3 regions of the Halopseudomonas salina genome follow, and region 3 is predicted to be linked to each of the others. Evidence: predicted binding sites of a transcription regulator. Region 3 holds the regulator's gene; each other region holds the start of a gene.
What was found. The regulator FliA, encoded in region 3, starts transcription of late flagellar genes. The targets are predictions, from matches to a motif close to CTAAAGTTTNNNNNNNNNNNGCCGNTAA.
Positions count from the first base shown of each region.

Region 1: IEV54_RS00960 (methyl-accepting chemotaxis protein) is a predicted target of FliA. The motif match lies at 1,352-1,379, and genes of this name have one in related genera.
Region 2: IEV54_RS09230 (methyl-accepting chemotaxis protein) is a predicted target of FliA. The motif match lies at 1,460-1,487, and genes of this name have one in related genera.

Region 1 is NZ_BMFF01000001.1:200,340-203,618, forward strand. Features, by position in the region: gene ampD (1,6-anhydro-N-acetylmuramyl-L-alanine amidase AmpD) at 1-448, shown strand, start outside; gene ampE (regulatory signaling modulator protein AmpE) at 445-1,269, shown strand; gene IEV54_RS00960 (methyl-accepting chemotaxis protein) at 1,466-3,279, shown strand, end outside.
Region 2 is NZ_BMFF01000003.1:395,594-398,872, forward strand. Features, by position in the region: gene IEV54_RS09230 (methyl-accepting chemotaxis protein) at 1-1,426, opposite strand, end outside; gene IEV54_RS09235 (M48 family metallopeptidase) at 1,612-2,427, shown strand; gene IEV54_RS09240 (peroxiredoxin) at 2,543-3,181, shown strand; gene IEV54_RS09245 (TMEM165/GDT1 family protein) at 3,254-3,279, opposite strand, start outside.
Region 3 is NZ_BMFF01000003.1:180,423-183,701, forward strand. Features, by position in the region: gene IEV54_RS08205 (chemotaxis protein CheA) at 1-35, opposite strand, end outside; gene IEV54_RS08210 (protein phosphatase CheZ) at 63-857, opposite strand; gene IEV54_RS08215 (chemotaxis response regulator CheY) at 875-1,252, opposite strand; gene IEV54_RS08220 (RNA polymerase sigma factor FliA) at 1,469-2,206, opposite strand; gene fleN (flagellar synthesis regulator FleN) at 2,203-3,030, opposite strand; gene flhF (flagellar biosynthesis GTPase FlhF) at 3,060-3,279, opposite strand, start outside.

The sequences.
Region 1 (3,279 bases), on a different contig from region 3:
CGGGCAGTTTGGTGGTGGGTTTGTCCAGGCCTTTTTCAGGGGGGCTCTCGACCCCCTGGAGCATCCCTACTTCGCCACCATAGCTGCTCTGCGCGTTTCGGCGCATTTTCTCATCGAGCGGAATGGGAAAGTCACCCAGTTTGTCTCCTGTCTGGACCGTGCCTGGCACGCAGGTGCGTCACTTTATGCCGGGCGCACTGATTGTAATGACTTCTCAATCGGCGTCGAACTGGAGGGTACCGATACTCAGCCCTATGCGGAGGCTCAGTACTCCAGCCTACTGGAGCTGACTCAGGCTCTGCGGTCGGCTTATCCGGCTATTACGCCGTACCGCATTACCGGTCATGAGTTCATTGCGCCGGGTCGCAAAACCGACCCCGGACCCGCCTTCGAATGGCGTCGTTTTCTGGGCGATCTGGTCAACCAGACAGGGGGGGGCGCAGCGTGAGTTTTCTGGTTCTTTTGCTGGTCGGACTCATTATTCGCTTCACTCCATGGCGCCACGGTTTTCCCGTCGATGCCGCCGGCTTGTGGGTACGCAGGATCGTTGAGGGTGAGCAGCCGCGCCCTATATGGCAAACGCTGGCGCTGCTGGCATTGCCGATGTTGCTAGCCGTCTTTGTTTTATGGGGGCTGGAAGGGCAGCTTTACGGCCTGTTGACCTTGGCAGCACATGTCGCTCTGCTGCTGGTCGCTATCGGCCGTCACGATTCCCTCGGTTCAATGGCAGCATCATTCGAGCAAGCCTGGCAACGAGGTGACCAGGAAGCGGCTTACCACATTGCCCGTAGAGACCTGGACCTTGACGGTGAAGGACCTTCTGATCTGTTGCGTGGAGTGGACGCCAGTGTGGGCTGTGCGACCTTCCGGGATTATGTGACCCCGGTTTTCTGGTACCTGTTGCTCGGGCCTCTGGGAGCCCTGGGTTATCGGCTGCTGGAGCGTTTCCAATTACGATCCGAGCATCCTGCTCTGCCAGCGGTCAGGCGCATGATCCATGCACTGGAATGGTTGCCGGCGCGTCTTTTTGCACTGAGTCTGGCCCTGGTGGGGGATTTTGAGCGAACACTGGGGTTGGTGAACAGTTGGGTGCTGCGCTGGGAGGTTAGCGCTGACCAGGTGGTGTCCGATTGCATTGCCGCAGCCCTGGGTGATGAGCAGAGAGTCACCGGTACAGCGTCGGCAGTCCTGCAACCGGTGCGTGCACTACTTGCTCGAAGTCTCTTGGTCTGGGCGGCCTGTATAGCATTCATCAGCCTGTTCGGTTAAAGATGTCAGTCGTATTGCCGATAGCTCAGTATGAGACAATCAGAACAGCTCCTGTACTGCTTGCACGGCGGGTTGTGGAATGCGAAAGGTGGTGTTCGCCCCGCCGATATAATAAACACAAGGCCTGATCACAGGTTTTTGCCGACGCGTTTTGATGTGTGTACGGCAGAAGATACGTATTTGAGGAGATGGATGCGTGAATAGTCTGATGGCCCCCGCCATAGCGTTGATGAACCGTTTGAGTTATGGCATGAAGTTCTGCCTGATCAGCGTCCTGTTTTTTGTGCCTCTAGGTATCGTCAGCAGCATGCTGGTGGAGCAGGCATATGAACGGGTCAAGATTACCCAGCGCGCCCTCGATGGCATGACACTGGTTGAGCAGAATCTGTCAATCATGCGCGATGCAGAAATGCTGCGTGATCTGGACGTTGTGCTCGGTCAGCTAGGGCAAGGCGAGTTCGCAGCGGATCTGGAGCAGCGCACAGCGGTTTTGCGCAAGCAGGTAGTGGATGCGCTGCAAGGTCTGGATCTTGATCCGGATGACCCGCAGGCAGGCGACCTGGTGACCAAGCGTGACGAACTGATACAGGCCTACGAACAGGCTGGTCAGGAGTCGGTCCGCAATCGCGGGGCATTGACCAGTCTTGCGCTCGGCGAACTGTCCTCTCTACTGGGTTTTAGCGCTGCTTATGCTGGATTGCCCCAGGATTATGATCGCAATATCCGCCAGCTTTCCGATTTGCTGATCAACGTGACGCCTGTGATTACCCAGACACTTGGCGCCGGGCGTGCCGTTGGTTCTTATTCCATTGGTCTGGGCTATCTGAATTCCGATGCCAGTCGCGATATGGACGATCTGTTTGAAAGCATGCAGACGCTTCGCGGTGATTACGCGCAGACTCTGGACCTGGTGCTGTCGGGAGATGAGCTCAGCGGGCTGCGTGGTTCAGGACAGGTCAGTCTGGAAAGTCTCGACACCGCCGCACGTATCTTCGAAGACGATATCATCCTGGCCAGCACGCTCAGCGGAAACTGGCTGGATTATTTTAATCAGCTAACCGCTGAAATTGACAAAACCTACGCTTTCAATGGGGCGGTACTCGAGACGCTGGGGGAGGTTCTGGCCAAGCGGCTAGGCGAAAATATTCAGGCCATGACTGTGCTGATCATCTCCCTGTCAGCTGTCGGTTTGCTGATTATCTATCTCTATGCCGGTTTCTACATGGCTACGCGGCGAACCCTGAAGCGGCTGTCCGCATTGATGGGCCAGGTGGCCGATGGCGACATGACGGTACATGTCGAGGTCGACAGTCGGGATGAGCTTGGCGCACTGGCAACGGATTTCAACCATACCGTACGACGGATTCGGGATCTGATCACGCAGGTCAGCCAGACGGCCGGTCAAGTGGATCAGCAGTCGCAGCAGGTAGAGACAATTTCGGGGGAGAGCAGTCGCGCAGTCGCCTCGCAACGCTCGCAGATCGAACAGGTAGCGACCGCCATGAACGAGATGTCGGCCACGTCCCAGGAAGTGGCGCGCAGCGCCGCCAGTGCCGTGACCAGTGCCGGACTGGTGAGCAAGGAAACCATGGCCGGCCGGCAGTTGGTGGAGTCCTCCGTCGATGGTATCGAGAAGCTGGCCAACGAGATCGAGAACTCGGTCAAGGCGATTAACCAACTGGCCGATGACAGCTCTTCTATCAGTCGGGTACTTGAGGTAATTAAAGGTGTCGCCGAGCAGACTAACCTGCTGGCTCTCAACGCTGCCATTGAGGCTGCGCGGGCGGGTGAACAGGGTCGTGGCTTTGCAGTGGTAGCCGATGAAGTCAGAACGCTGGCGAGAAGAACCCAGCAATCCACCGAGGAAATCGAGCAGATGATTGCTCGTCTGCAGAACGGTGTGAATGGGGCAGTCAAGGCCATGGGGGCGAGTCATGGCATGACTGGCGCCACAGTGGACTCTTCGCTCAAGGTGCAGGACGCCCTGGCCAATATTCTCAAGGCGGTCAA
Region 2 (3,279 bases), 220 kb from region 3:
TCACCGCTGTTGCCACCTGATCAATCTCGCTCAGCTGCCGCTGAATACCGTCGTTGGTACGCATGGCAATATCAGCGGTGTGTTCGGAGGCGTCGGTGACCTGGGCAACAGACCCGACTACTTCGCGAATCATCGCCTGCAATTTGTCCAGGAATCGGTTGAAGCCTATGGCAATAGAACCCAGCTCGTCACCCCGATCTACCGTCAGGCGCTTGGTCAGGTCACCCTCCCCCTGGGCAATATTATCCAGCATGGCTACCAGGCGACGCGCTGGACGCGACAGGCTGAGCCCCAGTAGCACCATCACCAGCAAACCGCCCAGGGCCACAACAACGCCAATGGCTATCAGCGTTGCGGTATCGCTTGCCTGACGGGTTTTCATTTCGTTGGTCAGCGTAGCCACATCGCTCATGACGGCATCCAACGGCAAGGTGATGAGCAAGGTCCAACGTGTGCCCGTATCGCCAATAGGAACCGGCATCACCAGTTCGATATGGCCACCCGCTTGGTCCACATCGTAAATCAGCTCATCACCCAGAGCCTGAATATTGGCCAGCTCATTGGCATCAAGGATATTACTCGCAGGGTCACCGGGCCGGGCGTCATCACCGGTATAGGCAACCAGCCTGCCATTACTGCTGATCAGCGCCTGGTCGCCAAGGCCGTTGAAGAGGCCGGCGTTGTTTTGTTGGAGTGTCTGCTGGATAAAGTCCAGTGACAGATCCACCCCCACTATTCCGCGGAACTCACCCTCGGACATAATCGGGACAGTGAACGAGGACAACATGACCTGCTTGCCACCCAGGTCATAGGGGGCAGGATCGGCGACACAGGGCTTGAGGGTATCGCGCGGGCACAGATAGTACTCGCCCTCCCGCACGCCGGTAGCCGTGAGCGTCTCGCTCTCAAGGTCAGACAAGGCGTCCAGCTGCGGCTCTCCGTTGTCGTCGCGGAACCACCAGGGCATGAAACGGCCGGTGCCGTCGTAACCGTCGGTTTCGATACCTTCAAAGTACTGGTCGAGATCATCAAACGCATTGGGTTCCCAGCCGACGTACACGCCTAACAGCTCGGGGTTCTGCACCAGGGTATTGCGCAACACCCGGACCATTTCCTCCCGGCTCATCATCAGTGTGGACAAACCATCGGGCTCCAGTTCACCCAGCAAGCGGTTAAGCTGGGAGAGTTGATCGGCAACCATGAAGGGGTCGCTCAAGCGCCGGCGAATGCGCTGACTTTCAGCGGTGGCGACAGCGGTGAGTCGCTCCCTGACCTGGCGCTCGATCAGCTCACGGCTGCTATCCTGCACAAATTGTTGACTGCGGTTCGCAGAGTTGATGCTGTACAGCGTGACCAGACCAACTGCAGCGAACAGGCAAGCCCCAGCAAGTACTACAATGGCTGACTGAATGGATTTGAATTTCATGCGTTACCCCGGCTGGACATATTCCCTATAGCGTTATCGGCTGGCACATGCGGATCTTCAGCACCATTTTCAACGGATAGGCATTTATAATCGGTTGGCAGGTACCTATCTAGTGCACACTGCTGACCAAACAATCGAATCAAACGACTCGATCGGTCGAATTCATAACACAGGATTATTCCCAAATGCGCAGTCGTCTCATACTACTCTTGCTCCCTCTGCTGATACTGACCGGGTGCCAGGCAGTGCAAACTACCCAGGGCGGTGCCGTAGGCGTTGACCGTACCCAATACATGTTCGGCGGCCTCTCCAGTGACGAAGTCGACAAGATGGCCGCACAGTCTTACGCCAAACAGCTGGCCGAGGCGCGCTCCAAGGGCCTCCTGAATACTGACAAGGCGATGCTCAATCGCCTGCGCCGCATCTCCAACCACCTGATACCCCAGGTAACCCACTTCCGGCCAGAAGCGAAAAACTGGAATTGGGAGGTCAATCTGATCAAGAGCGATCAGATCAACGCCAGCGCGGCTCCAGGCGGCAAGATTCTGTTTTATACCGGCATAGTCGACAAGCTGAAACTGACTGATGCCGAGATAGCTCAGATCATGGGTCACGAGATTGCCCACGCCCTGCGCGAGCACGGCCGGGAAGCGATTTCCCGCGCCTATACTTCACAGATGGGCACCCAGATCGCTGGCGCCCTACTCGGCCTGGGTGAGGGCAGCATGCAGGTGGCCGATGCCGCTGTGCAATACGGCCTGATGCTGCCCAACAGCCGTTCAAATGAAACCGAAGCCGATCTGATCGGCATGGAGCTTGCTGCACGCGCCGGGTACGCACCGGAAGCGGCAGTAAGCCTCTGGCAGAAAATGGCCAGCGCCTCTCAGGGCAGCCCTCCGCAGTTTCTCAGCACTCACCCTTCCACTGGCGGTCGAATTGAAACCCTGCGAGCGACCATACCCAGGGTCAAACCCTTGTATGAATCGTCAGCCAAGCGCTGACAGATCCAGACCTACCAATGAGCGGCGGCTGCAGCGGAACAGGCAAAAAGCGGGAAGTCTGTCTAGGCTGTAGCCAGCCGCAGCGGTCGGCTTCACATTAAATGGAGATAAAGACATGAGTATCAAACTCGGCGATATAGCACCCAACTTCGAGCAGGATTCCAGTGAGGGCCCCATCAAGTTTCATGACTGGATTGGAGACAGCTGGGTCGTGCTGTTTTCGCATCCGGCGGACTTCACACCGGTTTGCACCACCGAACTGGGCCTGACAGCCAAGCTGAAAGACGAGTTCGCCGCACGCGGCGTCAAGGCCATAGCCTTGTCGGTAGATCCGGTCGAGTCACACACTCGCTGGATCGACGACATCAATGAGACCCAGGCTACCGTGGTGAACTTTCCGATCATTGCCGACCATGACCGCAAGGTCTCGGATCTCTATGACCTGATTCACCCCAATGCCAGCGACACATTGACGGTGCGCTCGCTATTCATAATCGACCCGAACAAGAAGGTCCGATTGATGATCACCTATCCGGCCAGTACGGGGCGTAACTTCAACGAGATCCTGCGGGTTATCGACTCCCTGCAACTCACCGACAATTACAAGTGCGCCACCCCGGGCAACTGGGTCGACGGTGATGACGTGGTCATTGTGCCGTCCCTTCAGGACGAGGAAGAGATCAAGCGTCGCTTCCCGAAAGGCTACCGCAAGGTCAAGCCTTACCTGCGGATGACGCCTCAGCCCAATCGCTGAGCGCATCACCTGTAGCAAGCGCAAGAACCGAAAAGCCGGAAGTCGCCAGTAGCGCTTCCGGCTTTTCAGCACCTAGCCCGCTGTCAATGCCAGCCAGC
Region 3 (3,279 bases):
TCCTGGAGGATCTCTTCATCCGCATCAAAGCTCATGCATCCACTCCCGGGTAGCGCTTGTTATTAGAAGCCCAGGCTGGACAGAAGGTCATCGACTTCATCCTGCCCTGAGACAACATCTTCTCTTTTATCGGCATGAATCTGCGGACCTTCACCCTTGGGTGACACTTTTTTTGCTTCGGGGGTGGCTTTCTGATGCTCTATGCCGGCAAAACGATCCACCTGACCGGCCATGCGTACCAGATCCAGCAAGCTTTCCTCGACGTCATGCACCAGAGTAATCACCCGCTTGATCACCTGACCGGTGAGGTCCTGATAATCCTGAGCCATGACAATCTCATTCAACTGACCGCTGACCTGGGTGGCTGAGCTTTCGGTTTTCTCCAGAAAGTCACCCATGCGCTTGTACAGGTCGCGGAATTCGCCGGCGGCCATTTCGCGTCGCTGCAGACGTTCCCAGTCGGTGCGCAGTGCAGCGGCTTCCTGGCCCAGATTGGCAACGATAGGCGCACTGGCGTCAACCAGATCCATGGTGCGGTTGGCCGCCTTGTCGGTGAGTGTCACGACATAGTCCAACCGATCCGAGGCATCCGAGATACGCGTGGCTTCAACATCATCACCCAGCGCCTGGCTGGTATCGAGCTGAAAGTTGACGATGGCGTTGTGCAGCGCACGCGTCAGCAGCCCCACTTCATGATAGAGACCGCGGTCGCGTGCCTGATTGATCGCGTGAATGACCAGTATGGCTTCGCCGAACTGCCCTTTCTCCAAGAGATCGACCAACTGCCGCGCATTGTCCTTCAGGGAATGTTCGTATTCCTGAGCGGTAGCCTGGCCGGTGTCCTTACTTAACGCCATAACCTGTACCCCGGTTGTTATTTAGCCTGAACGCGCTCGAAGATCTTCTCGATCTTTTCCTTGAGTGCCTGAGCGGTAAACGGCTTGACAACGTAACCGTTCACACCGGCCTGGGCGGCCTCGATGATCTGATCGCGTTTGGCTTCAGCGGTAACCATCAACACCGGGAGATGCTTGAGGCGTTCGTCAGCTCGTACTGCACGTAGCAGATCGATGCCGCTCATGCCGGGCATGTTCCAGTCGGTAACCAGAAAGTCAAAATTACCGCTTTGCAGCATTGGCAGCGCGGAGGTGCCATCATCGGCTTCCGCCGTGTTGGTGAACCCCAGGTCGCGCAACAAATTCTTGATGATGCGCCTCATCGTTGAAAAATCATCAACGATGAGAATTTTCATATTCTTGTCCAAGTCGACCTCCGTACACACCAGGAAGAGTGCGTTGTCACACTCCGTTAAGCTACTGGCCAAACAAGCCTTTCACGTTTTATTGACGCCAGTGTAACCGGAGTGGCCCAATCGTGCTGCCTCCGCTGACATTAGTTCGTCTTCGTACCTGTTACTGCCAGGCGATATTCTCGTTCTGTGGGCATTGTCCGGATGTTGACCACAAAATCAATCATTTCGCCATCCGCCCAGCCTGGCGCGCAGCCGCGCTGCGCACTGACTGTGTAACTGACTGACGCGCGACTCACTGACACCAAGCACTGCGCCTATTTCCTTGAGGTTCAGCTCTTCGTCGTAATATAGCGACAGCAGCAGACGCTCACGCTCGGGCAGGGTGTCAATTGCTTCCACCAGAGCCTGGCGAAAACGCTGGTCCTCCAGCCCGCCAAAGGGCTCTTCGTCGCCGTGTGCGTCGGCCCGGGTTCCGGATTCGAGCAGGTCATCGAAGCTGAACAGCTTGCTGCCGGCTGTATCATTGAGGATCGAATAATATTCCTCAAGACTCATTTCCAGCTCTGCAGCTATCTCCTGATCCTTGGCATCACGTCCCAGCCGCGACTCGACGGCGCGCACTGCATCACTGACCATGCGAGTATTGCGGTGTACCGAACGTGGCGCCCAGTCACCCTTGCGTACCTCATCGAGCATGGCCCCACGAATACGGATACCGGCATAGGTCTCGAAGCTGGCGCCCTTGGAATTGTCAAACTTGCGAGAGGCTTCGAGCAAGCCGATCATGCCGGCCTGTATAAGATCATCAACCTGGACGCTGGCCGGCAGGCGGCCCAGCAGATGGTAGGCAATACGCTTGACCAGAGGAGCGAACTGTTCGACCAGACGATCCTGGGAACCCGCGGAACCCTGTGCGCGTGTATACATGCTCACCCCACCTGCCGTTAAGGTCATAGGCCTGTTCCGGTCTGTTGCACCAGGCGCTCGACAAAAAATTCAAGGTGGCCGCGTGGATTGGCCGGTAATGGCCAGGCGTTCACCTTCTGTGCGATCCCGCGGATCGCCAGCGATGCCTTGCTACGCGGGAAAGCATCATATACCGCGCGCTGTTTCTGCACCGCCTTGCGTACGTTTTCATCGTAGGGTACCGCGCCAACATACTGCAGGGCCACATCCAGAAACCGATCGGTGACCTTGGTCAGCTTGCTGAACACCAGACGACCTTCCTGGGGAGTGTGAACCATGTTGGCCAACACGCGAAAGCGCGTCATGCCGTGGTCACGATTAAGCAGTTTGATCAGCGCATAGGCGTCGGTAATCGAGGTGGGCTCATCGCAGACAACCACCAGAACTTCCTGGGAGGCGCGTACGAAGCTCACAACCGAATCGCCGATTCCGGCGGCGGTGTCGACAATCAGCACATCGATATTGTCACCGATTTCACTGAACGCCTGAATCAGACCCGCATGCTGCTGGGGATTGAGGTTGACCATGCTGGCAGCGCCGGAAGCGGCTGGAACGATGCGGATCCCCCCGGGGCCGTTGAGCAGCACATCGCGCAGCTCGCAGGTTCCTTCCAGCACGTCAGCCAGCGTCGCCTTGGCCTTGAGTCCGAGCAGAACGTCGACGTTGGCCAGACCAAGGTCAGCATCAAGCAGGACGACACGCCGCCCCAAATCGGCAAGTGCGAGGCCGAGATTGACTGACACGTTGGTCTTGCCTATGCCGCCCTTGCCGCCGGTGACCGCAATAACCTGAACCGGATGTTTGCTGCCCATCTGCGTTGATTACCTTCTTATAAGTTCGGTTAGCTTGCCCGCTGGGTGTGTAGTATACCGGCAAACACATCTGCCATGGCCTGATCTGCCGGCGCCTCGTTGCCCGCCAGACTGACCGCGCGGCTGACCAGCTGATGCCCCACTGCCTTGGCAATATCATCCGGTATGCGCTGGCCATCTGCCAGATAGGCTACCGGTAAACCCTGTTGCATGGCCAGACCCAATGCTTCTCCGAGAGTGGCTGCCTCG